Regions from separate parts of the Streptomyces sp. NBC_00554 genome, predicted to be linked through region 1. Evidence: predicted binding sites of a transcription regulator. Region 1 holds the regulator's gene; the other holds the start of a gene.
What was found. The regulator HrcA, encoded in region 1, represses chaperone genes, less so after heat shock. The targets are predictions, from matches to a motif close to TTNGCACTCNGNNNNNCNGAGTGCNAA.

Region 1 (11,211 bases):
GTCCCTCGGTGCCGACCTCGCGCGCGACCCGGGTCACCTCTCCGGTGAACAGGGAGAGCTGGTCCACCATCTTGTTGACGGCACGCCCCAACCGGCGCAAATCACCCCGGAGTTGACGGTTGCCGTCGTGCAGGTCGACCCGTTGGGTCAGATCGCCGCCGGCCACCGCGTCGAGGACGCGGGTCGCGTTCGCGGCGGGCGCGACCAGGGCGTCAAGGAGCTGGTTCACGTCGTTGACCCGGGTCGTCCAGCTGCCCTGGCCCGGGCTCGCCGAGAGGCGCTCGTCGAGGCGGCCGTGCCGCACCAGGTCCCGGCGGACGCGCTGCACCTCGGAGTTGAAGTGCGAGCTGCGGTCCATGATCTGGTTGAACATCGTGCTGAGATCCGCCACCAGACCGTGTCCGGTTTCCGGCACTTTGCTGAAGTCACCGTCCCGTGCGGCGGTCATCGCGGCGAACAGAGGGCGCAGATCCGATGCCCGAATCTGTCCGTCTTCGAGCACACGCATACCACTGTTCTCACTCATGGCGGCCCACTTCGGTAACTCGGCGCTTATGGGCACAGCCAGTCTGTCACTGTGTCCGCATCGGCTGAGGCCTATTCGTCCGAACTGCTCAGGGAGCCGCACCGTGGGGGCCATTCCGACGCAACGGGAGTCCGAGGCGCGTGCCCTTGATGCGCCCGCGCACCACCGCGCCGGCCAGGACACCGTCACCCGCACCTCGCTGCCGGGCACGCCACTCGCTCCAGGAGCCGCCCGCGACTTTGTTCGCGCCGCCCTCGCCGAATGGGCCGAACTCGCTCCGCACGGCGCCGAGATGATGGACGACAGGCTCACCGATGACGCCCTCGTGGTCGTCAGCGAACTCGTCACCAACGCCGTTGTGCACGCGGGCACCGACGTCCAGCTCGTGTGCCGCATGGAGGGCGAGGGGAGCAGGGTGAGCAGGGAGGACACCGATGGCATGGGGAGTTCCGGCAGCGCCGAAGGCACCGACGGCGGCTCGCCGGGCTCGCTGGTCATCGAGGTGTCCGACCACCACCCCTCACGCGCGGTACGCGACGACAACTGCGAACAGCCGTACGGCACACCGGAGTACGGGCGTGGCCTGCGGCTCGTCTCCGCGCTCTCCGACGCCTGGGGGATCACCTACCGCACCGGCGTCAAGACCGTCTGGGCGCGGCTGCCCCTCGCCGGAGGCGGCCTCGGCGTGGGCAGGGAGGGGATCCCGGGCGTCGGGGGGATCGTGGAAGTCGACGAGAGGATGGAGGCGTACGCCGGTGAACAGGCTCTGGAACGCGGGCTGCGGGTCGCCGAGATACTCGCCCGCGAGCCGAGGCGCAGAGCCCAGCAGGACCACGACTGGCTCAACCGCGGAGCCCTCTCCTTCCTCGCCGAGGCCTCCGACCTGCTCGCCGGGCAGCTCGACGAGGATCTCGTCGCCGCGCTCGCCGGACAGCTGATCGTGCCGCGCCTCGCCGACTGGTGCGCGGTGTGGCTGGAGGACGAGGCCACCGACCGGGCCGGCGGCCTCGGCATCGCCCTGGGCCCACGCCTCGCCCGCGTCTGGCACGGCAGCGAGAACCGCATCGAGGACCTGCGCCGCGCCCTGGAGAAGGACCCGCCCCGGCTCCCCGACTCCGTACGCTCCCGGGCCGTACCGGTGCCTTGGCCCGGGGAGGCGCTGGCTTCGGGCGGGGGCGACGGGACGGGCCCGGTGGGCGAGATCCTGGACGGGCATGGGGCTGATGCGGCAGGTGACGTGCATGAAGCTGGTGAGTCGGCTGGGCCGACCGGGCCCGGAGTGAGCGGGGCGGCGCTCGCGTATCGGCTGATCGCGGGCGGGCGGCCGCTGGGCACGCTCGTCATCGGGCGGGCCGGGGCGACCGGTTTCCCCGACGAGATCACGGGGCTCGTCGAGGACCTCAGCCGCCGTATCGCCCTCGCCATCGGAGCGGCCCGCCAGTACGCGCGCCAGGCCACCATCAGCCGGGTCCTCCAGCGCGGCCTGCTGCCCGGCGCGGTCGCCGAGATCCCCGGGGTACGCAGCGCCCTCGTCTACGAGCCGCTCGACAAGGGCGGACCCAGCGGCGACTTCTACGACCTGTTTCCGGCCGGCGACGGGCGCTGGTCCTTCCTCGTCGGCGATGTCCAGGGCAAGGGGCCCGAGGCCGCCGTAGTGATCGGCCTGGCCAGGCCCTGGCTGCGGCTGCTGGCCCGTGAGGGGTACGAGGTCGCCGACGTCCTCGACCGCCTCAACAGGCTCCTCCTCGACGACGCGACGGAGGCGGCGGACGCGGCGGCCCGCGCGCTCGTGGCGGCGGGCGGACCCGGGCTCGCCGCGGACCCCGGACCGCAGACGCGCTTCCTGTCCATGCTGTACGGCGAACTGGTGCCCTTCGACGGCGGAGTGCGCTGCACCCTGGCCTCCGCCGGGCATCCGCTGCCGCTGCTCCTCGGCCCGGACGGCGACGTGCGCGAGGTGGCCCGGCCGGGGACCCTCCTCGGCGTCTTCGAGGACGCGACGTACGCCTCCGAGACCTTCGAGCTGTACCCCGGCGACACCCTGCTGTGCGTCACGGACGGTGTCACCGAGCGCCGCAGCGGCTCCCGTCAGTTCGACGACGACGACGGTCTCGCCGTGGCCCTGGCCGACTGCACCGGCCTGAGCGCCGAACTGATCGCCGAACGGATCCGCAGGCTCGTCCACGAGTTCGGTGCCAAGCCGCCGGAGGACGACATGGCGCTGCTGGTGCTGCAGGCGGAATAGGCACGGCCGCAGCTCGTACGAGGTTCGGGCGGGCGTACGGGACAATGGAAGGCATGCCTTCCGCACTTCCCGACGGTGAGCCCGTCCCCGACGACGGGGCGCTGCCCGCGCACGCCCTGGCCGGGGCCGCCGACCGCCCCCTCGGGTTCTATCTCCATGTGCCGTACTGCGCGACCCGCTGCGGCTACTGCGACTTCAATACCTACACGGCGACCGAGCTGCGGGGCACCGGAGGCGTGCTCGCCTCCCGCGACAACTACGCGGAGACACTGATCGACGAGGTCCGCCTCGCCCGCAAGGTGCTCGGCGACGACCCGCGTCCCGTCCGTACGGTGTTCGTCGGCGGCGGTACGCCCACGCTCCTGCCCGCCGCCGATCTCGTACGGATGCTCGCCTCGATCCGTGACGAGTTCGGGCTCGCCGACGACGCGGAGATCACCACCGAGGCGAACCCGGAGTCCGTGGACCCCGGGTACCTCGCGACCCTGCGGGCCGGGGGCTTCAACCGGATCTCCTTCGGCATGCAGAGCGCCCGGCAGCACGTGCTGAAGGTGCTCGACCGCACGCACACGCCCGGGCGGCCCGAGGCCTGTGTCGCCGAGGCCCGCGCGGCGGGCTTCGAGCATGTGAACCTCGACCTCATCTACGGCACGCCTGGGGAGTCCGACCACGACTGGCGGGCCTCGCTGGACGCGGCGCTCGGGGCCGGGCCCGATCACATCTCCGCGTACGCGCTCATCGTCGAGGAGGGCACTCAGCTCGCGCGGCGGATCCGGCGTGGGGAGGTGCCGATGACGGACGACGACGTCCACGCGGACCGGTATCTCATCGCCGACGAGGTGCTCTCCGGGGCGGGCTTCGACTGGTACGAGGTGTCCAACTGGGCCACCTCCGATGCCGGGCGGTGCCTCCACAACGAGCTGTACTGGCGTGGTGCCGACTGGTGGGGTGCCGGGCCCGGGGCCCACAGTCATGTGGGCGGGGTGCGCTGGTGGAACGTGAAGCATCCGGGGGCGTATGCCGGGGCGCTGGCGGCGGGGAAGTCGCCCGGGGCGGGGCGTGAGCTGCTCTCCGGGGAGGATCGGCGGGTGGAGCGGATTCTGCTTGAGCTGCGGTTGCGGGAGGGGTGTCCGTTGTCGCTGCTCCGCCCTGATGGGCTCTCCGCCTCGCGGCGGGCGCTGTCCGAGGGGCTTCTGGAGATCGGGCCGTACGACGACGGTCGTGCCGTTCTCACGTTGCGGGGGCGGTTGCTGGCGGATGCGGTGGTGCGGGACCTGGTGGACTGAGGGGCTTTTTTCGCCCCCTCCGCCCCTACCTGTCCCTTGTTCCTGGGGCTCCGCCCCAGACCCCGCTCCTCAAACGCCGGAGGGGCTGAATCTTTCCCCGGCCGGAGCTGAAATCTTTCAGTTCCGGCCAGAGAACCTTTCAACCCCGACCGGCAGATCTTTCGCCCCCGCGGCAGATCTTTCAGTCCCGGCCGGGGGAGATCTTTCAGCCCGTCCGGCGTTTGAGGACGAGCGCGTCAGCGCGATGCGGGGGTCTGGGGGCGGCAGCCCCCAGGAACGGGACGGGAAGGGGCGGAGGGGGCGAGAAAACACCCCTGTCGCTCACTCCGGTGCCGTCACGAAGTCGATCAGTTCCTCCACCCTGCCCAGGAGTTCTGGCTCCAGGTCCTTGTAGGAGTGGACGCGGGACAGGATGTGCTGCCAGGCCGCGCCGGTGTTTTCGGGCCAGCCCAGGGCGCGGCAGACGCCTGTTTTCCAGTCCTGGCCGTGGGGGACCCGGGGCCAGGCGGCGATGCCGACGGAGGACGGTTTCACGGCCTCCCAGATGTCGATGTACGGGTGGCCGACCACCAGGGCGTGGTCGCTGGTGACCGCGTCCGCGATGCGGGACTCCTTCGTGCCGGGGACCAGGTGGTCGACGAGGACGCCGAGGCGGGCGTCCGGCCCCGGGGCGAAGTCCGCGACGATCGCGGGCAGGTCGTCGATGCCCTCCAGGTACTCGACGACGACGCCCTCGATGCGCAGGTCGTCGCCCCAGACGCGTTCGACGAGCTCGGCGTCGTGCCGCCCCTCCACGTAGATCCGCCCGGCCCGTGCCACCCGCGCCCGCGCACCCGGCACCGCGACCGACCCGGAGGCGGTGCGGGCGGGACGTACGGGAGCCGCGCCCGAGGGGCGGACCAGGGTCACCACCTTGCCCTCGAGGAGGAAGCCGCGCGGCTCCAGCGGGAACACCCGGTGCTTGCCGAAGCGGTCCTCAAGCGTCACCGTGCCCGCCTCGCAACGGATCACCGCGCCGCAGAAACCGGTGCCGGGCTCCTCGACCACCAGACCGGGGTCCGCCGGGACCTCGGGTACGGGCTTGGGCTTCTTCCACGGCGGAGTCAGGTCCGGCTGGTACTGGCGCATTCGGATGACGATAGGAGAAGCCGGGCCCCCGTGTCGTACGGCCTCCTACGACACGCCGAAACGGGCCGCCAGCGCGTCCCGTTGGGCCCGGACAAACCCCGCATTCACCACCGCCCCGTGACCGGGCACGTACAACGCGTCCTCCCCGCCCAGGTCGAGCAGCCGGTCAAGGGCCGCCGGCCAGTGGGACGGGACGGCGTCTGTGCCCGCCTGGGGCTCGCCCGACTCCTCCACCAGGTCGCCGCAGAAGACGACCTCCGGCCATGACGTCGATCCGGGGACCAGGACCACCAGGTCGTGGCCCGTGTGGCCGGGGCCCACGTTCGCGAGCAGGACCTGCGTGCCGCCGCCCAGGTCCAGGGTCCACTCGCCGGACACGAGGTGGCGGGGGCGGACGAGCAGATCGGCGGCCTCGTCCGCCTCCCGCGGGTCGAGACCGTGGCGTACGGCGTCCGCGCCCAGCCCCTCGCGGCCGTGCGCGAGAACCGTGTCCAGGCCCACCGCCCCGAACACCTCCACACCCGAGAAGGCGGCCGCGCCGAAAACATGGTCGAAGTGCGCGTGGGTGAGCGCGAGGTGCGTCACCCGGCGGCCGTCAAGCAGCCCTCGCGCCTCGGAACGCAACCGCGCGCCCTCCCGCAGGCTCGACCCCGCGTCGATCACCAGTGCCGCCCCGTCGCCCACCACGAGTCCGGTCGTGCAGTCCCAGTCCGGAAGACGCCGTCGCCCGACCCGTGGCGTCACCCTCTCCCAGCCTGCCTCTTCCCAAGTCACGCTCATGGGCAGACGCTAACGGCGAGGACGTCGTCGGCACGACCGCGCGGGGGCCGCCCTTGCCGGGGGCGTACCTCCCCGCCGTACACTGGGCCGGGGAACGCTGGCACTCGCACGCGCTGAGTGCCAGGGCGAAAGGCCCACCAGGACCACGGGACGACAGCTGGAGGTGTGCGCGATGCTCAGTGAACGCAGGCTCGAAGTGCTGCGCGCCATCGTCCAGGACTATGTGGGGACGGAGGAGCCGGTCGGTTCCAAGGCCCTCACCGAGCGGCACCGGCTCGGGGTTTCTCCGGCGACGGTCCGCAACGACATGGCCGCCCTCGAGGACGAGGGGTACATCGCCCAGCCGCACACCAGCGCCGGGCGCATCCCCACCGACAAGGGCTACCGGCTCTTCGTCGACAAGCTCGCGGGCGTCAAGCCGATGACCGCCCCCGAGCGGCGGGCCATTCAGAACTTCCTCGACGGCGCGGTCGATCTCGACGACGTCGTCGGGCGGACCGTACGACTGCTCGCGCAGCTCACCCGGCAGGTCGCGGTCGTGCAGTACCCGTCCCTCACGCGTTCGACCGTGCGGCACGTCGAGCTGCTGTCGCTGGCTCCGGCCCGCGTCATGCTCGTCCTGATCACGGACACCGGCCGGGTCGAGCAGCGCATGATCGACTGCCCGGTGCCGTTCGGGGAGACGTCGCTGGCGGATCTGCGGGCGCGGCTCAACAGCCGGGTCGCGGGCCGTCGGTTCTCGGACGTTCCGCAACTGGTGCAGGACCTGCCCGACGCCTTCGAGGCGGAGGACCGCGGTACGGTCACGACGGTGCTCTCCACTCTGCTGGAGACGCTCGTCGAGCAGACCGAGGAGCGGCTGATGATCGGCGGCACCGCCAATCTCACCCGTTTCGGACATGACTTCCCTCTCACCATCCGGCCCGTCCTCGAAGCGCTGGAGGAGCAGGTCGTGCTCCTCAAGTTGCTTGGTGAGGCCGGGGATTCGGGCATGACCGTACGGATCGGTCACGAGAACGCCTATGAGGGACTCAACTCCACGTCCGTCGTCTCCGTCGGCTACGGTTCGGGCGACGAAGCAGTAGCGAAACTCGGCGTGGTCGGACCGACCCGCATGGATTACCCCGGCACGATGGGAGCGGTACGAGCGGTGGCACGGTACGTCGGACAGATCCTGGCGGAGTCCTAAGTGGCCACGGACTACTACGCCGTACTCGGCGTGCGCCGCGACGCGTCCCAGGACGAGATCAAGAAGGCGTTCAGAAGGCTCGCGCGCGAGCTGCACCCGGACGTCAATCCCGATCCGAAGACGCAGGAGCGGTTCAAGGAGATCAACGCCGCGTACGAGGTGTTGTCGGACCCGCAGAAGAAGCAGGTCTACGACCTCGGCGGCGACCCGCTGTCCCAGTCGGGCGGCGCGGGCGGCCCCGGTGGCTTCGGCGCCGGTGGCTTCGGCAACTTCTCGGACATCATGGACGCCTTCTTCGGCACGGCGTCGCAGCGTGGCCCCCGGTCGCGTACGCGCCGTGGCCAGGACGCCATGATCCGGCTCGAGATCGAGCTGGACGAGGCGGCTTTCGGCACCACGAAGGACATCCAGGTCGACACGGCCGTGGTGTGCGGCACCTGCAGCGGTGAGGGCGCGGCGCCGGGGACCTCGGCGCAGACCTGTGACATGTGCCGCGGTCGCGGTGAGGTGTCGCAGGTCACGCGGTCCTTCCTCGGCCAGGTCATGACCTCGCGGCCCTGCCCCCAGTGCCAGGGCTTCGGGACCGTCGTCCCGACGCCGTGCCCGGAGTGCGCGGGCGACGGCCGGGTGCGGTCGCGCAGGACGCTGACCGTCAAGATCCCCGCCGGTGTCGACAACGGCACCCGGATCCAGCTCGCGGGCGAGGGCGAGGTCGGCCCCGGCGGCGGCCCCGCCGGCGACCTGTACGTCGAGATCCACGAGCTGCCGCACGCCGTGTTCCAGCGGCGCGGTGACGACCTGCACTGCACGGTCACCATCCCGATGACCGCGGCGGCCCTCGGTACCAAGGTGCCGCTGGAGACGCTCGACGGCATGGAGGAGATCGACATCCGTCCGGGCACGCAGTCCGGGCAGTCGGTCCCGCTGCACGGGCGCGGTATCACGCATCTGCGGGGCGGCGGGCGCGGTGACCTCGTCGTGCACGTCGAGGTGATGACGCCGTCGAAGCTCGACGCCGAGCAGGAGCGCCTGCTGCGTGAGCTGGCCGTGCTGCGCGGCGAGGAGCGGCCCATCGGGCAGTTCCAGCCGGGGCAGCAGGGGCTGTTCTCCCGCCTGAAGGACGCCTTCAACGGTCGCTGAGAGCGCCTTCAGCACTCGCTGAGGTGGGCCTTTCCGCCCCGGGCCGCACAGGCCGGGGCGGGACGTGCGGGTGGCCTATGCCAGGGCGAAGGCTCGATTCGGACTTGTTCGGAGGACGTGACAACATGCCGTCATGTCCTCCGCACTGACCGATCTCTTCCCACACCCGATCGTGCAGGCCCCCATGGCGGGCGGCGTATCCGTCCCGCATCTCGCGGCCGCCGTGTCCGAGGCCGGCGGGCTCGGCTTCCTTGCCGCCGGGTACAAGACCGCCGACGGTATGTACCAGGAGATCAAGCAGCTGCGCGGGATTACCGGACGACCCTTCGGCGTGAACCTCTTCATGCCGCAGCCCGAATACGCGGACAAGGCCGCCGTCGAGGTGTACGCCCACCAGCTCGCGGGTGAGGCCGCCTGGTACGAGACCGAACTCGGCGACCCGGACAGCGGCCGCGACGACGGCTACGACGCCAAACTCGCGGTCCTCCACGACAACCCGGTGCCGGTGGTCTCCTTCCACTTCGGCATCCCCACCCGCGACGTCCTGGACTCCCTCGCCCGCGCCGGCACCCTCACCCTGGTCACCGCGACCACGGCCGAGGAAGCGCTCGCCGTGCAGCGGGCCGGAGCCGCCGCAGTCGTCGTGCAGGGCGTCGAGGCGGGCGGCCACCAGGGCACCCACCGCGACAACCCGGAGACGGACGGCACCGGCATCGGACTGCTCTCGCTGATCGCGCAGGTCCGCGAGACCGTGCAGATCCCGATCGTCGCGGCCGGCGGCATCATGCGGGGCAGCCAGATCGCCGCGGTGCTCGCGGCCGGCGCGAACGCGGCCCAGCTCGGCACGGCGTTCCTCGCCACCCCCGAGTCCGGCGCGCACGCCGTGCACAAGCAGGCACTGACCAACCCCCTTTTCGTACGTACGGAGTTGACACGCGCCTTCTCCGGGCGCCCGGCACGCGGACTCGTCAACCGCTTCCTGCGCGAGCACGGCCCGTACGCGCCCGCCGCGTACCCCCAGGTCCACCACCTCACCTCCCCGCTGCGCAAGGCGGCGGCCAAGGCGGGCGACGCGCAGGGCATGGCGCTGTGGGCGGGCCAGGGACACCGCATGGCACGCGAACTGCCGGCCGGGCAGCTGGTGGAGGTGCTGAGCGCCGAACTCGCCGCTGCGAAGACAGCGTTGTCGGCGGATCCGGAGTCCGGGACGGGTGCGGGGGGTGCGGTCCGATGACGGCGCCGGTGTTCGTGGTCGAGCACTTCGACGCGGGCGGCGGAGGACGCTACGTCCTCGACGGGGCCGAGGGGCGGCACGCGGTCTCCGTGAAGCGGTTGCGGGCCGGCGAGGACGTCATCCTCACGGACGGCGCCGGGCGGTGGGCGGACTGCGTGGTGCTCGACACCGAGGGCAAGGACCGGCTCATCGTCCAGATGGACTCGGTGGCCGAGGAGCCGGAGGAGTCGCCCCGCATCACCGTCGTCCAGGCCCTCCCCAAGGGCGACCGCGGCGAGCTGGCCGTCGAGACCATGACGGAGACCGGCGTCGACGCGATCGTCCCCTGGGTGGCCTCCCGCTGCATCACGCAGTGGAAGGGCGAGCGGGGACTGAAGGGGCTCGCCAAGTGGCGGGCCACGGCCCGGGAGGCCGGCAAGCAGTCCCGCCGCGTCCGCTTCCCCGAGGTCGCGGACGCGATGACGACCAAGCAGGTTGCCGCACTTCTCGCCAAAGCCGACCTCGCGGCCGTCCTGCACGAGAGCGGCGACGAACCCCTCGCCACGGCCGAACTCCCGGAACAGGGCGAGATCGTGCTCGTGATCGGCCCCGAAGGGGGCGTCTCCCCGGAGGAGTTGGTGCTCTTCACCGAGGCGGGCGCGCGGGCGTACCGCCTGGGGCGCAGCGTGCTGCGCACCTCGACCGCCGGGACCGCGGCGGCCGCGCTGCTGCTCGGCCGCACCGGTCGCTGGTCCTGAACCGATGGAGATCCCCTTGGAACTCGCCCAAGTACGTCTGCTCGTCTCCGACTTCCCGGCCTGCTACCGCTTCTACGCGGAAGTCCTCGGCCTCAAGCCCCAGTCGGGCGCGACCGGGGGACCGTACGAGAAGTTCAGCCCGGTCACCGGCTCGGCGGGCATCGCCCTCCAGGACCGCGCGATGATGGCCCAAGTCCTCGGCGAACTGGGCGACATGGCGACGGGACACCGCTCACTGGTGGTGCTGCGCGTGGACGACCTGGACACGTACTGCGAGCAGATCACGGCCCGCGGCGCGACCATCCTGCACGGCCCCGCACCCATGACCGACCGCATGCGCGTCGCCCACCTCAAGGACCCGGAAGGGAACCTGGTGGAGCTGCAGGAGTGGCAGCTGCTGCTCGCCTGAATCCCCGGTCGGCGCCCAGGTGTTCGAGTGTGACGCGTGAGGATGCGGCAGTGGCCGCATGCGGTCTTCCGCGCCACCCGGGACGGTGGCACGCTGCCAGTCATGGGGGCTTTGAGGCGGATAGGAAGACGGGCCGGACAGCGGCGGACGATGGCGGCGGCCGGTCTCGTGGCGGTCGCCGTGGGCGGCGTCGTCGCGTGCGACCCCGCAGGGCTGAGCTCCGCCTCCGTGGCGTACACGACCGACCAGACCGTGACGAAGGAACTCGAGCGGCAGAAGGCGGATGTGCGGTGGCTCACCTGCACGGCGTCGTTCGGCGGCGGCAACAAGGCCTACACGCCCGGGAAGACGCCCTCGCCGACCGAGAACACCGTGGCGGACGTCGACTGCACGGGGGAGACCTCGGACGGGAAGGACATCACCGTCACGGGCAAGGTCACCCGGGCCGTCGACGGCCGGTGCGTACGCGGTGATCTGACCGCCAGGATCGACGGCAAGGAGTGGTTCCACGTGAAGGGTCTCGGCAACTGCGACACC
Region 2 (11,211 bases), 1.2 Mb from region 1:
GGGCGGTCGTACATCGCCTTGACGAGGTCCACGCCGGGCTCGGTGAGCAGCGGCCCCACGATCCCGGAGACGAAGTCCGAGGAGAACTCCTTGAGGTCCGCGTCGATGAAGCAGACGATGTCACCGCTCGTCACGAGGAGTGACCGCCACAGGACCTCGCCCTTGCCGGGCACGGCCGGGATGCGGGGGAGTATTTCGTCCCGGTGAACAACCCGGGCGCCCGCGGCGGTGGCGACCTCGGAGGTGCGGTCCGTCGAACCCGAGTCGATGACGACGATCTCGTCGACAAGGGGGACTTTCGCCGTCATCAGGTCGCGGCGGATGATGGAGACGATCTCACCGACCGTCGCCTCCTCGTTGAGCGCGGGCAGGACCACGCTCACCGTGGAGTTGGTGGATCGCTTCGCGGCTATCAGCTTCTTGAGCGGGCGGTCACTCACGGACCAGGAGCGCGTGCTCAGCCAGCGCTCGACGTCTTCCAGCACGTGCGGCTCTCCCTTGCGTTCATTGGGATGCGTGTGCCCGTCGCCGCGCCAGCGGTTGGTGTGTCGCTGTCATCTCGCGGTTCGGACGGCTCTCTCCACCATCCAGGCCTTCGGTTACAGTCTTGAACAACGCTGATGACCATCGCATGTCGGGGGTCGTTGCGCGTACAACTGAATACCGCTCATCCAGAGGGGCAGAGGGATACGGCCCGTTGAAGCCCCGGCAACCCTCCAGCTGGTTCTTGTCACGTCGACGTGGTGAGGCTCCCGGCTCGGGAAGGTGCCAAATCCGTCTCACGGCGAAGTGCGTCGTGAGGAAGATGAGGAGAAAGGGCCTCCCCTCCATGGCTGCGCAGACAGTTGCAAGCACCACGAACACCGTGACCTCCCCGGATTCCGCGAACTCCGTCGATCTGGGCCCCGCCGCCGCGCTTTCCTGCCGCGAGTGCGGACACCGTGTGCCGCTCGGCCCGGTCTTCGCCTGCGAGGAGTGTTTCGGCCCGCTGGAGATCGCGTACGACTTCTCGGCCTACGAGACCGAGGACCTCCGCAAGCGCATCGAAGCGGGCCCCGCGAACATCTGGCGCTACGCGCCGCTCCTGCCGGTCCCGGCGGACGTCGCCGAGAAGCCGAACATCAACCCCGGCTGGACCAAGCTCGTCCAGGCCGACAACCTCGCCCGCGAACTGGGCGTCACCCCCGGCAAGCTCTTCGTCAAGGACGACTCGGGCAACCCGACGCACTCCTTCAAGGACCGCGTCGTCGCCCAGGCCATCGAGGCCGCGCGCGCGTTCAACTTCACCACCCTCTCCTGCTCCTCCACCGGCAACCTCGCCGGCGCCGTCGGCGCCGCCGCGGCCCGGGCCGGCTTCCGCTCCTGCGTGTTCATCCCGCACGACCTGGAGCAGGGCAAGATCGTCATGGCCGCGGTGTACGGCGGCGAGCTCGTCGGCATCGAGGGCAACTACGACGACGTGAACCGTTTCTGCTCCGAGCTGATCGGCGACCCGGCCGGCGAGGGCTGGGGCTTCGTCAACGTCAACCTGCGGCCGTACTACGCGGAGGGCTCCAAGACCCTCGCGTACGAGATCTGCGAGCAGCTCGGCTGGCAGCTCCCCGACCAGCTGGTGATCCCGATCGCCTCCGGCTCCCAGCTCACGAAGATCGACAAGGGCCTGCAGGAGCTGATCAAGCTCGGGCTCGTCGAGGACAAGCCGTACAAGATCTTCGGCGCCCAGGCCGAGGGCTGCTCGCCGGTGTCCGTGGCCTACAAGGCCGGGCACGACGTCGTACGGCCCCAGAAGCCGAACACCATCGCCAAGTCGCTCGCCATCGGCAACCCGGCGGACGGGCCGTACGTGCTCGACATCGCGCGGCGCACCGGCGGCGCCGTGGAGGACGTCAACGACGAGCAGGTCGTCGAGGCGATCAAGCTCCTCGCTCAGACGGAGGGCATCTTCGCCGAGACGGCGGGTGGCGTGACGGTGGGTGTGGCGAAGAAGCTGATCGAGAACGGTCTGCTCGACCCGACCCTCACCACGGTCGTCCTCAACACCGGCGACGGCCTCAAGACCCTGGACGCGGTGGCCTCGGACACCGGGCTCACCGCTACCATCCGCCCGAACCTGGACTCCTTCCGAGAGGCTGGCCTCGCGTCATGAGCGTCAATGTCCGCATCCCCACCATCCTGCGCACCTACACCGGCGGCAAGGCCGAGGTGACGGCCGAGGGTGGCACCCTCGGCGAGGTCATCTCCGACCTTGAGAAGAACCACACCGGTATCGCCGCCCGCGTCCTGGACGACCAGGGCAAGCTGCGCCGCTTCGTCAACGTGTACGTGAACGACGACGACGTCCGCTTCGAGCAGGGCCTGGAGACGGCGACGCCGGACGGCGCCGGCGTCTCGATCATTCCGGCCGTCGCCGGAGGCTGACCATTACGCACAGCGATTGCAGTTACCTTGGGTAATCGCAATCACCGAGAGTTCACCTGATTGCCCCCTCCGTGAGAGAAGCGGAGGGGGCAATTCTGTATGGTTGAGCGCGGTACAGTTGGGGAACGTGCTTCGCTTTCCATGTTGGTTTCATGCCGGGCGCATATGAGTTCTTGCCCGAAGTCCGACAAGAAGTAGCCAAAGTGCCCTGCACTTTTGAGCCGTTTATGGCATTTATGGGGCCCGACTTGCCCTGAATCTTTGCGAATTCTCCGCATATTCCCGATCGGTCACGCCCAGAATTCTCGTCCGATTGACCTGTTGCAGAGGGCAGTTGGACAGATACATTCAGCCGCGGTCGACGCGTTCCGGCGCACACCCCCAATCGTTGGGGGGTGAGGTCTGACCCGGGCCCGCGAAGTGCGGTCCTGTGCAAGGGCCAGTAATAGGGGAGTTAGGCATGGCTCAGGGCACCGTCAAGTGGTTCAACGCGGAGAAGGGGTACGGCTTCATCGCGGTCGACGGTGGTGCGGATGTATTCGTCCACTACAGCGCGATTCAGATGGACGGCTACCGCACCCTTGAAGAGGGCCAGCGGGTCGAGTTCGAGATCTCGCAGGGCCAGAAGGGGCCGCAGGCGGACATGGTCCGGCTGGCGACCAGCTGAAGCACGCGCCGACTGACTGTTCTGTTCGACGTGACGAAGGGCTCGTATCCCCGGCAGGGGGTGCGAGCCCTTCGGTCTGTCCGGCGGTCTGTCCCCTCTTCACGTGTACGTGCGTACGGGACCCCGTGTCTTCCCGTGTACGTGCTTACGGGCCCGCGCGCCTGTGCACGCCCCCCGTTTCACCTGGGGATCTTCCGGAGCCGCTTGCACTCGGTAGGGGCGAGTGCTAATCATTGGCGTTAGCACTCTGCAGGTGAGAGTGACAACGAGGACCGGGTCAGTGAGGCCCGCAGGCCAAGTGGGGCAAGGAACCACGAGGCAGGCAGGCCGTCCGTCGCGGGCGCGGGCGCGGTCCGGAGCAATCCACCCCAGTCCGGGAGGACCACTTCACATGGCCAAGATCATCGCGTTCGACGAGGAGGCACGGCGCGGTCTCGAGCGCGGGATGAACCAGCTCGCCGACGCCGTCAAGGTCACCCTTGGCCCCAAGGGCCGCAACGTCGTCCTCGAGAAGAAGTGGGGCGCCCCCACGATCACCAACGATGGTGTTTCCATCGCCAAGGAGATCGAGCTCGAGGACCCTTACGAGAAGATCGGCGCTGAGCTGGTCAAGGAAGTCGCCAAGAAGACGGACGACGTCGCCGGTGACGGTACGACCACCGCGACCGTTCTGGCGCAGGCGCTGGTCCGCGAGGGCCTTCGCAACGTAGCCGCGGGTGCCAACCCGATGGCCCTCAAGCGTGGTATCGAGAAGGCCGTCGAGGCCGTCTCCGGTGCCCTGCTCGAGCAGGCCAAGGATGTCGAGACCAAGGAGCAGATCGCTTCCACGGCCTCCATCTCCGCCGCCGACACCCAGATCGGCGAGCTCATCGCCGAGGCGATGGACAAGGTCGGCAAGGAAGGCGTCATCACCGTCGAGGAGTCCCAGACCTTCGGTCTGGAGCTCGAGCTCACCGAGGGTATGCGCTTCGACAAGGGCTACATCTCGGCGTACTTCGCCACCGACATGGAGCGTATGGAGGCCGTCCTCGACGACCCCTACATCCTGATCGCCAACTCGAAGATCGCCAACGTCAAGGACCTGCTCCCGCTCCTGGAGAAGGTCATGCAGTCGGGCAAGCCGCTGCTGATCATCGCCGAGGACGTCGAGGGCGAGGCTCTGTCGACGCTGGTCGTCAACAAGATCCGTGGCACCTTCAAGTCCGTCGCCGTCAAGGCTCCGGGCTTCGGTGACCGCCGCAAGGCCATGCTCGGCGACATCGCCATCCTCACGGGCGGCGAGGTCATCTCCGAGGAGGTCGGCCTCAAGCTGGAGAACGCGGGTGTCGACCTGCTGGGCCGTGCCCGCAAGGTCGTCATCACCAAGGACGAGACCACGATCGTCGACGGCTCCGGCTCTGCCGACCAGGTCGCCGGCCGGGTCAACCAGATCCGCGCCGAGATCGAGAACTCGGACTCGGACTACGACCGCGAGAAGCTCCAGGAGCGCCTGGCGAAGCTCGCGGGCGGCGTGGCCGTCATCAAGGCCGGTGCCGCCACCGAGGTCGAGCTCAAGGAGCGCAAGCACCGCATCGAGGACGCCGTTCGCAACGCGAAGGCGGCCGTCGAGGAGGGCATCGTCGCCGGTGGTGGCGTGGCTCTCATCCAGGCTTCCTCGGTCTTCGAGAAGCTGGAGCTCACGGGTGACGAGGCGACCGGCGCCAACGCCGTGCGGCTCGCCCTGGAGGCCCCGCTCAAGCAGATCGCCGTCAACGGTGGTCTCGAGGGTGGCGTCATCGTCGAGAAGGTGCGCAACCTGCCCGTCGGTCACGGCCTGAACGCCGCGACCGGTGAGTACGTCGACATGATCGCCGAAGGCATCATCGACCCGGCGAAGGTCACGCGCTCTGCCCTGCAGAACGCCGCGTCCATCGCCGCGCTGTTCCTTACCACCGAGGCCGTCATCGCGGACAAGCCGGAGAAGGCCGGTGCCGGCGCGGGCGCCGGTGGCGGCATGCCGGGCGGTGACATGGACTTCTGATCGACCCCGGCTCCGGCCACGGTTGATCACCGTCCTTCGTACCGAGGGCGGCACCCCTTCTCCCAGGGGGTGCCGCCCTCGGGCGTTTTCGTACGCCTTCCTGGTGCCCGAGTGTCCTGGATCACCGGGGCAGTGTGCCGGGGGCCGGAATGCGGTGATGGGTGAGGCGGTTGACGTTGACGCGGAATCGATGCGCATGCACATATTCATCATCTGCAGTATTAATCACCTGCACATATGCATGAGCATCACTCCGCCGGATCGACCGATGTCCGATCGACCGATGCCCGACCGACCCCTCCGAGGAGCCCCCACGTGACACTCGCCCCCTCCCGCGCGGCCCAGATCCTGTCCCGCCCCCTGTCCCTCAACGGCCTGACCGTCCCGAACCGGATCGTCATGGCGCCGATGACCCGCCAGTTCTCCCCGGGCGGTATCCCCGGTGAGAACGTCGCGTCGTACTACGCCCGCCGCGCCGCCGCGGGCGTGGGCCTCATCGTCACCGAGGGCACGTACATCGGTCATGAGTCGGCCGGGCAGAGCGACAGCATCCCCCGCTTCCACGGCGAGGAGCAGCTGGCGGGCTGGGCGAAGGTCGCCGAGGCCGTGCACGCGGCGGGCGGGAAGATCGTGCCGCAGCTGTGGCACATCGGCATGGTGCGCAGCGCGGGTGAGCCGCCGTTCGCGGAGGCCCCCGCGGTCGGCCCGTCCGGCCTGCGCATCAACGGCACGGCCGGCGAGGGCAAGGAGATGACCCAGGCCGACCTGGACGACGTCATCGCGGCGTTCGCCGAGGCCGCGGCCGCCGCCGAGCGCATCGGCTTCGACGGGGTCGAACTGCACGGCGCACACGGCTACCTGATCGACCAGTTCTTCTGGGAGGGCACCAACCGCCGCACGGACGCGTACGGGGGTGACCTGGTCGCCCGTACCAAGTTCGCGACCGAGATCGTCGCCGCCGTCCGCGCCGCGGTCTCGCCCGACTTCCCGATCCTCTTCCGCTACTCGCAGTGGAAGCAGGAGGCGTACGACGCCCGCCTCGCGGAGACGCCCGAGGAGCTCGGCGCCCTCCTGACCCCGCTCGCCGAGGCCGGAGTGGACGCCTTCCACGCCTCCACGCGCCGCTACTGGCTCCCGGAGTTCGAAGGCTCCGACCTCAACCTCGCGGGCTGGACGAAGAAGCTCACGGGCAAGCCCACCATCACCGTCGGCTCGGTCGGCCTCGACGGCGGCGACTTCCTCCGCTCCTTCGCCGGCGAGGGCGCCCAGGCGGCGAGCCTCGACAACCTCCTCGACCGCCTGGAGCGCGACGAGTTCGACCTGGTCGCGGTGGGCCGCGCCCTGCTCCAGGACCCGGAGTGGGCCGCGAAGGTCCTCGACGGACGGCTCGGAGAGCTGGGGGCGTACGAGGCGGCGTCGCTGCGGTCGCTCAGCTGAGCCGCTGCTCTTTTTGCCTGTACGTCGAGGGCGGCACCCTTCTCGCGAGGGGTGCCGCCCTTCGGCGTTTGCTCGGGGGCTCTGCAGGGCGTCCGGATGCCGGGATGCCGGGATGCCCGAATGCTCGGATGGCACAAACTGCCATCCCGGCAGAAGTTGTCATCTGCTTGCCGTTCACCTCTCCGTCGGTGAGTGCACACAGCATCCGTCTCATGAAGAACCTCACGCTCGCCGGTGTCGCCCTCGCGCTCACCGCTGTCTCCGTCTCCCTGACCACGCCCGCCGCCCTGGCCGCGCCGGCCAAGCACACGGCCGCCACCAGCCGTATCCCCTTCACGGCCGCGACCGTGACCGCGAACGACAACGGCTCGTATCGCATCGTCTGGAAGGCCCCCGGCGTGCGGTCTGTGACCATCCGGGCCAACGGTCATGTCGTCGCGCGCGGCGGTGCTCACGGGGACGTCACGGTGAGCGGGCTGCCCGCCGCCGACCGGCAGTGGTTCGACCTGGTGCCCCAGCGCGGCGGTTCACTCCACCTCGCCGATCGCCTCGTCAAGCTCGACGGAGCGGTCAACTTCCGTGACGCGGGCGGCTACCGGACCGCCGACGGCCACTGGGTGAAGATGGGCGAGATCTACCGCTCGGACGCCCTGAACAAGCTCACCGACGCCGACCTCGCGAAGCTCGAGCGCCTCGGCGTACAGGCGGTCTACGACCTGCGGATGGCGTCCGAGCGTACGTCCGCCCCCGACCACGTGCCGTCCGGTGCCGCGTACACCGTCGCCGACGTGCTCGCCGGTTCGGCCACCTTCACCACCATGCCCACGACCGAGGACGAGGCGGTCGAGATGATGGTGGAGGGCGAGAAGTTCATGGTCAGCGGGGACTCGGCGCGGGCCGCCTACAGCGCGGTGTTCGCCGGTGTCGCCGACGAGTCCCGGCACGGCCTGCTCTACCACTGCACCGCGGGCAAGGACCGCACCGGCTGGTCCAGCGCGGCCCTGCTCACGGCGCTGGGCGTGCCGCGCGCGACGGTGATGGACGACTACCTCGCCAGCAACACGTACCGCGCGACGGTCAACGCGGCCACGCTCGCCGCGATGCCGGCCGCCCAGGCCAAGGTGTACAAGCCGCTCCTCGACGTCCGTCCCGAGTACCTCAACTCCGGCTTCGACGAGGTGAGCACGGAGTACGGCTCGTTCAACTCGTACCTACGGAAGGGCCTCGGCATCGACACGGGCGAACTCCGCGCCCTGAACCGGGACCTGCTGATCGGCTGACCGTCGTCCTGAGCGGGAGGTGATCGGCAGATGTGTTCCACGGTGGGGTCGCTTCACCTGCGGGTTTGTGGACGGTTGCTGGGACGCATCTGCCAATTACTTGGCTGTGGAGTTCTTGACGCCCGCGACGAACGCCGACCAGGCCTCCGGCCGGAACGCGAGCTTCGGGCCGTGGGGGGTTTTGGAGTCGCGGACGGGGACGAGGGTGGGGTGGGCGTCGGCGACTTCGAGGCAGTCGTTGCCGCCGCCGCCGCTGTAGGTCGACTTGCGCCAGCGGGCGATCTCCAGGCACTCGCCGCCGCTGCCGCCGCTGTAGCTGGACTTGTGCCAGGTGGCCGTGCTCAGGTCGTAGTCAGGGAAGTTCCTCATGGGCGTAATCCTGCGCCAACGCCTCGATCAAGGCCAGGGACTTCTCCGGCGAGAGCGCGGAGGCCGCGAGGAGTTCGAAGGTGAGTCTCAGCCGGGCGACGGTGGCCGGATCGTCCTCCAGCCGTCCCGTGCCGGGGCCCTCGAAGTAGACCAGCGGAGGGGCGTCCTCGAAGTCCATCAGCCTCAGGTAACCCTCCATCGCCGTGTGCGCCCCCGCGCTGAACGGCAGTACCTGCACGATGACCCGGCTCCGGCGGGCCAGACCGGCGACGTGGTGCAGGGCCTCCGCCATGACCGCTCGCCCACCGGTCTCCCGGCGCAACGCCGCCTCGTCAAGTACCGCCCACAACAACGGCCTTGTTGGGTCGTCGAGTAGACGCGTCCGCGCCATCCGGCCTTCAACCCGCTCGTCGATGGTCTCCTCCGGTGCCGTCGGGGCGTACGCCCGATTCACGGCCCGCGCGTACGCCGGTGTCTGGAGTAGCCCTGGGATCAGAATCGGCGCGTACTGGCGGATCGCCGTGGCCAGCGCCTCCGCCTCCGCCGCCTCGGCGAAGTGCTCGGGGTAGCGGGACTTGTCCGTCGCCCCGCAGTTCCGCTGGAAGAAGTCACCCGTGCCCAGGACCTCGTCCAGCAGCCGCGCGTACTCCGGCTGGATCCGCCGCGTCGCCGCCTCCAACTGCCCAATGAACGAGCCGCTCACGAACAGCAGCGCCCCCAACTCGTCTTGGCTCAGCCCGGTTTTCTCTCTGGCGTGACGCAACTCCGCTCCCAGCAGCGCGCGCGGGGACGACGACGGGTCGAGGTCCTTCGGTCCTGCCATCGCAACTCCCTGTCCCACGGACGATGTTGTTGGGTCGTCCCCTCTGGCCAGGTTAGAGGCGCGACAGACACGCTGTGTTGCGAACAGTGAACTCTGCGTGGAGGTGAAGGAATGCTGCGGTCGACGGAAGAGGTCGTCGCCCTGCTTCGGGACGCACTCACGGGCGTGGGTGTCGTTCTGCCGTCCCTGTGTGTCGACCCCGTGACCGGCGCGAGCGACGAGCCGTTCGCTCTGGTCGTCCTGGGGCGCTGCAACGTACGTACGGCCGAGAAGCTGGCGTCCGTGCTGCGCGGGGAGCGGCCGCCGGTCGGGGCGTACGTCGTGGACGTACGGGACGGGCAGGTCGGGGAGGTGATGGGGCATGTGGGCGGGAAGGTGCAGTTGCGGCCCGTGGGTGGGGGCCGGGAGTGGGACTGCCCGCCGGAGTCGACCAGGCCCGCGGCGCAGGGGGAGGTACTGCGGGCGCGGGTACGGGAGAGGAATCGTGAGGTACGCCTCCCCTGAGACTGGCCCACGGTGCGAAGCAGTCGTCCCAGTACGCCGAAGGGGCGGCGTACTCCGACTTGGTGTCGGGGCACGCCGCCCTGGGGCGGGACGAGTTGCGGGAGGTGGCCCGCGCTTTCATGGCGGTTACTTCGGGTCGCTGTTGAACTTCGAGGTCGACCAGCGGTAGCCGAGCGCCGTGAGAGCCAGGCACCAGGCGATTGTGATCCACCCGTTGTTGCCGATCTCGGTGCCGAGGAGCAGGCCGCGCAGGGTTTCGATGGCGGGGGTGAAGGGCTGGTACTCGGCGATGGGCTGGAACCAGCCGGGCATGGTGTCGGCCGGGATGAAGGCGCTGGAGATGAGCGGGAGGAGGATCAGCGGCATCGCACTGTTACTGGCCGCCTCGGCGTTCGGGCTGGCCATGCCCATTCCGACCGCGATCCAGGTGAGCGCCAGGGAGAACAGCGCGAGCAGCCCGAACGCCGCCAGCCACTCCAGGGCGGTTGCGTCGGTGGAGCGGAAGCCGATGGCCACGCCGACGGCACCGACGAGGACCAGGCTGGCGAGTACCTGCAACACGCTGCCGACGACGTGCCCGATGATCACGGAGCCGCGGTGGATGGCCATCGTGCGGAAGCGGGCGATGACACCCTCGGACATGTCGGTGGCGACGGACACCGCGGCGCCGATCACGGTGGAGCCGATGGTCATCATCAGGATGCCCGGGACGATGTAGGCGATGTAGTCGGAGCGGTCGGCGCCGCCGATGCCCGCGCTCATCACGTCGCCGAAGATGTAGACGAAGAGCAGTAGCAGCATGATCGGCGTGAGCAGCAGGTTCAGGGTGAGGGACGGGTAGCGGCGCGCGTGCAGGAGGTTGCGGCGCAGCATCGTGTTCGAGTCGCGGACGGCGAGCGAGAAGGTACTCATCAGACTGCTTCCTTCGGCTGGTTGGGGACCTTGGTGGTGCCGGTCAGGGCGAAGAACACATCGTCGAGGTCGGGGGTGTGGACTGTGAGTTCGTCGGCTTCGATGCCGGTCGAGTCCAGCCGGTCGAGGATGGAGCGCAGTTCGCGCTGGCTGCCGTCGCTGAGAATCTGCAGCGCCAGTGCTTCGTCGTCGCGTGTGGCCTCGCGCAGTGCGGAGGCGGCGGACTGGTACGCGGCCGGGTCGGTGAAGCGGAGCCGGACGTGTCCGCCGGGGATCAGTCGCTTCAGCTGCTCGGCGGTGCCCTGGGCGGCGATCCTGCCGTCGTTCAGCACCGCGATGTGGTCGGCGAGCTGGTCGGCTTCCTCGAGGTACTGGGTGGTGAGGAAGACGGTCACCCCGTCGGAGACCAACTCGCGGATGATCTGCCACATGTTGTGCCGGGCGCGCGGGTCGAGGCCGGTGGTCGGTTCGTCGAGGAAGATGATCCGCGGGTTGCCGACGAGGGTCATGGCGAGGTCGAGGCGGCGTTTCATGCCGCCGGAGTAGGTGGAGGCTGGCTTCTTCGCGGCCTCGGTGAGGTCGAAGCGTTCCAGGAGTTCGGTGGCGGTGCGGCGGCCTTCGCTGCGGGGCAGGTGGTGCAGGTCTGCCATGAGGAGCATGTTCTCCTCGCCGGTGATCAGGCCGTCGACGGCCGAGAACTGGCCGGTGACGCCGATTGCGGCGCGTACAGCCTGGGGGTGGGTGGCGAGGTTGTGGCCGCCGATGTGGATGTCGCCGGTGC

Region 2: a site for HrcA is predicted at 3,325-3,351, ahead of groL (chaperonin GroEL). Genes of this name have one in related genera too.

Annotation. Positions count from the first base shown of each region.
Region 1 covers NZ_CP107799.1:6,726,278-6,737,488, forward strand. The annotation lists gene OG266_RS29655 (HAMP domain-containing protein) at 1-526, opposite strand, end outside; gene OG266_RS29660 (SpoIIE family protein phosphatase) at 630-2,771, shown strand; gene hemW (radical SAM family heme chaperone HemW) at 2,825-4,057, shown strand; gene OG266_RS29670 (DUF3097 domain-containing protein) at 4,379-5,185, opposite strand; gene OG266_RS29675 (MBL fold metallo-hydrolase) at 5,231-5,965, opposite strand; gene hrcA (heat-inducible transcriptional repressor HrcA) at 6,138-7,154, shown strand; gene dnaJ (molecular chaperone DnaJ) at 7,155-8,294, shown strand; gene OG266_RS29690 (nitronate monooxygenase) at 8,428-9,528, shown strand; gene OG266_RS29695 (16S rRNA (uracil(1498)-N(3))-methyltransferase) at 9,525-10,265, shown strand; gene OG266_RS29700 (VOC family protein) at 10,282-10,674, shown strand; gene OG266_RS29705 (hypothetical protein) at 10,777-11,211, shown strand, end outside.
Region 2 covers NZ_CP107799.1:5,518,465-5,529,675, forward strand. The annotation lists gene OG266_RS24310 (glucosyl-3-phosphoglycerate synthase) at 1-485, opposite strand, end outside; SAM riboswitch class I at 665-812, shown strand; gene thrC (threonine synthase) at 830-2,146, shown strand; gene OG266_RS24320 (MoaD/ThiS family protein) at 2,143-2,418, shown strand; gene OG266_RS24325 (cold-shock protein) at 2,879-3,085, shown strand; gene groL (chaperonin GroEL) at 3,477-5,105, shown strand; gene OG266_RS24335 (NADH:flavin oxidoreductase) at 5,343-6,542, shown strand; gene OG266_RS24340 (tyrosine-protein phosphatase) at 6,755-7,822, shown strand; gene OG266_RS24345 (DUF397 domain-containing protein) at 7,919-8,191, opposite strand; gene OG266_RS24350 (helix-turn-helix domain-containing protein) at 8,175-9,014, opposite strand; gene OG266_RS24355 (hypothetical protein) at 9,126-9,518, shown strand; gene OG266_RS24360 (ABC transporter permease) at 9,645-10,430, opposite strand; gene OG266_RS24365 (ATP-binding cassette domain-containing protein) at 10,430-11,211, opposite strand, start outside.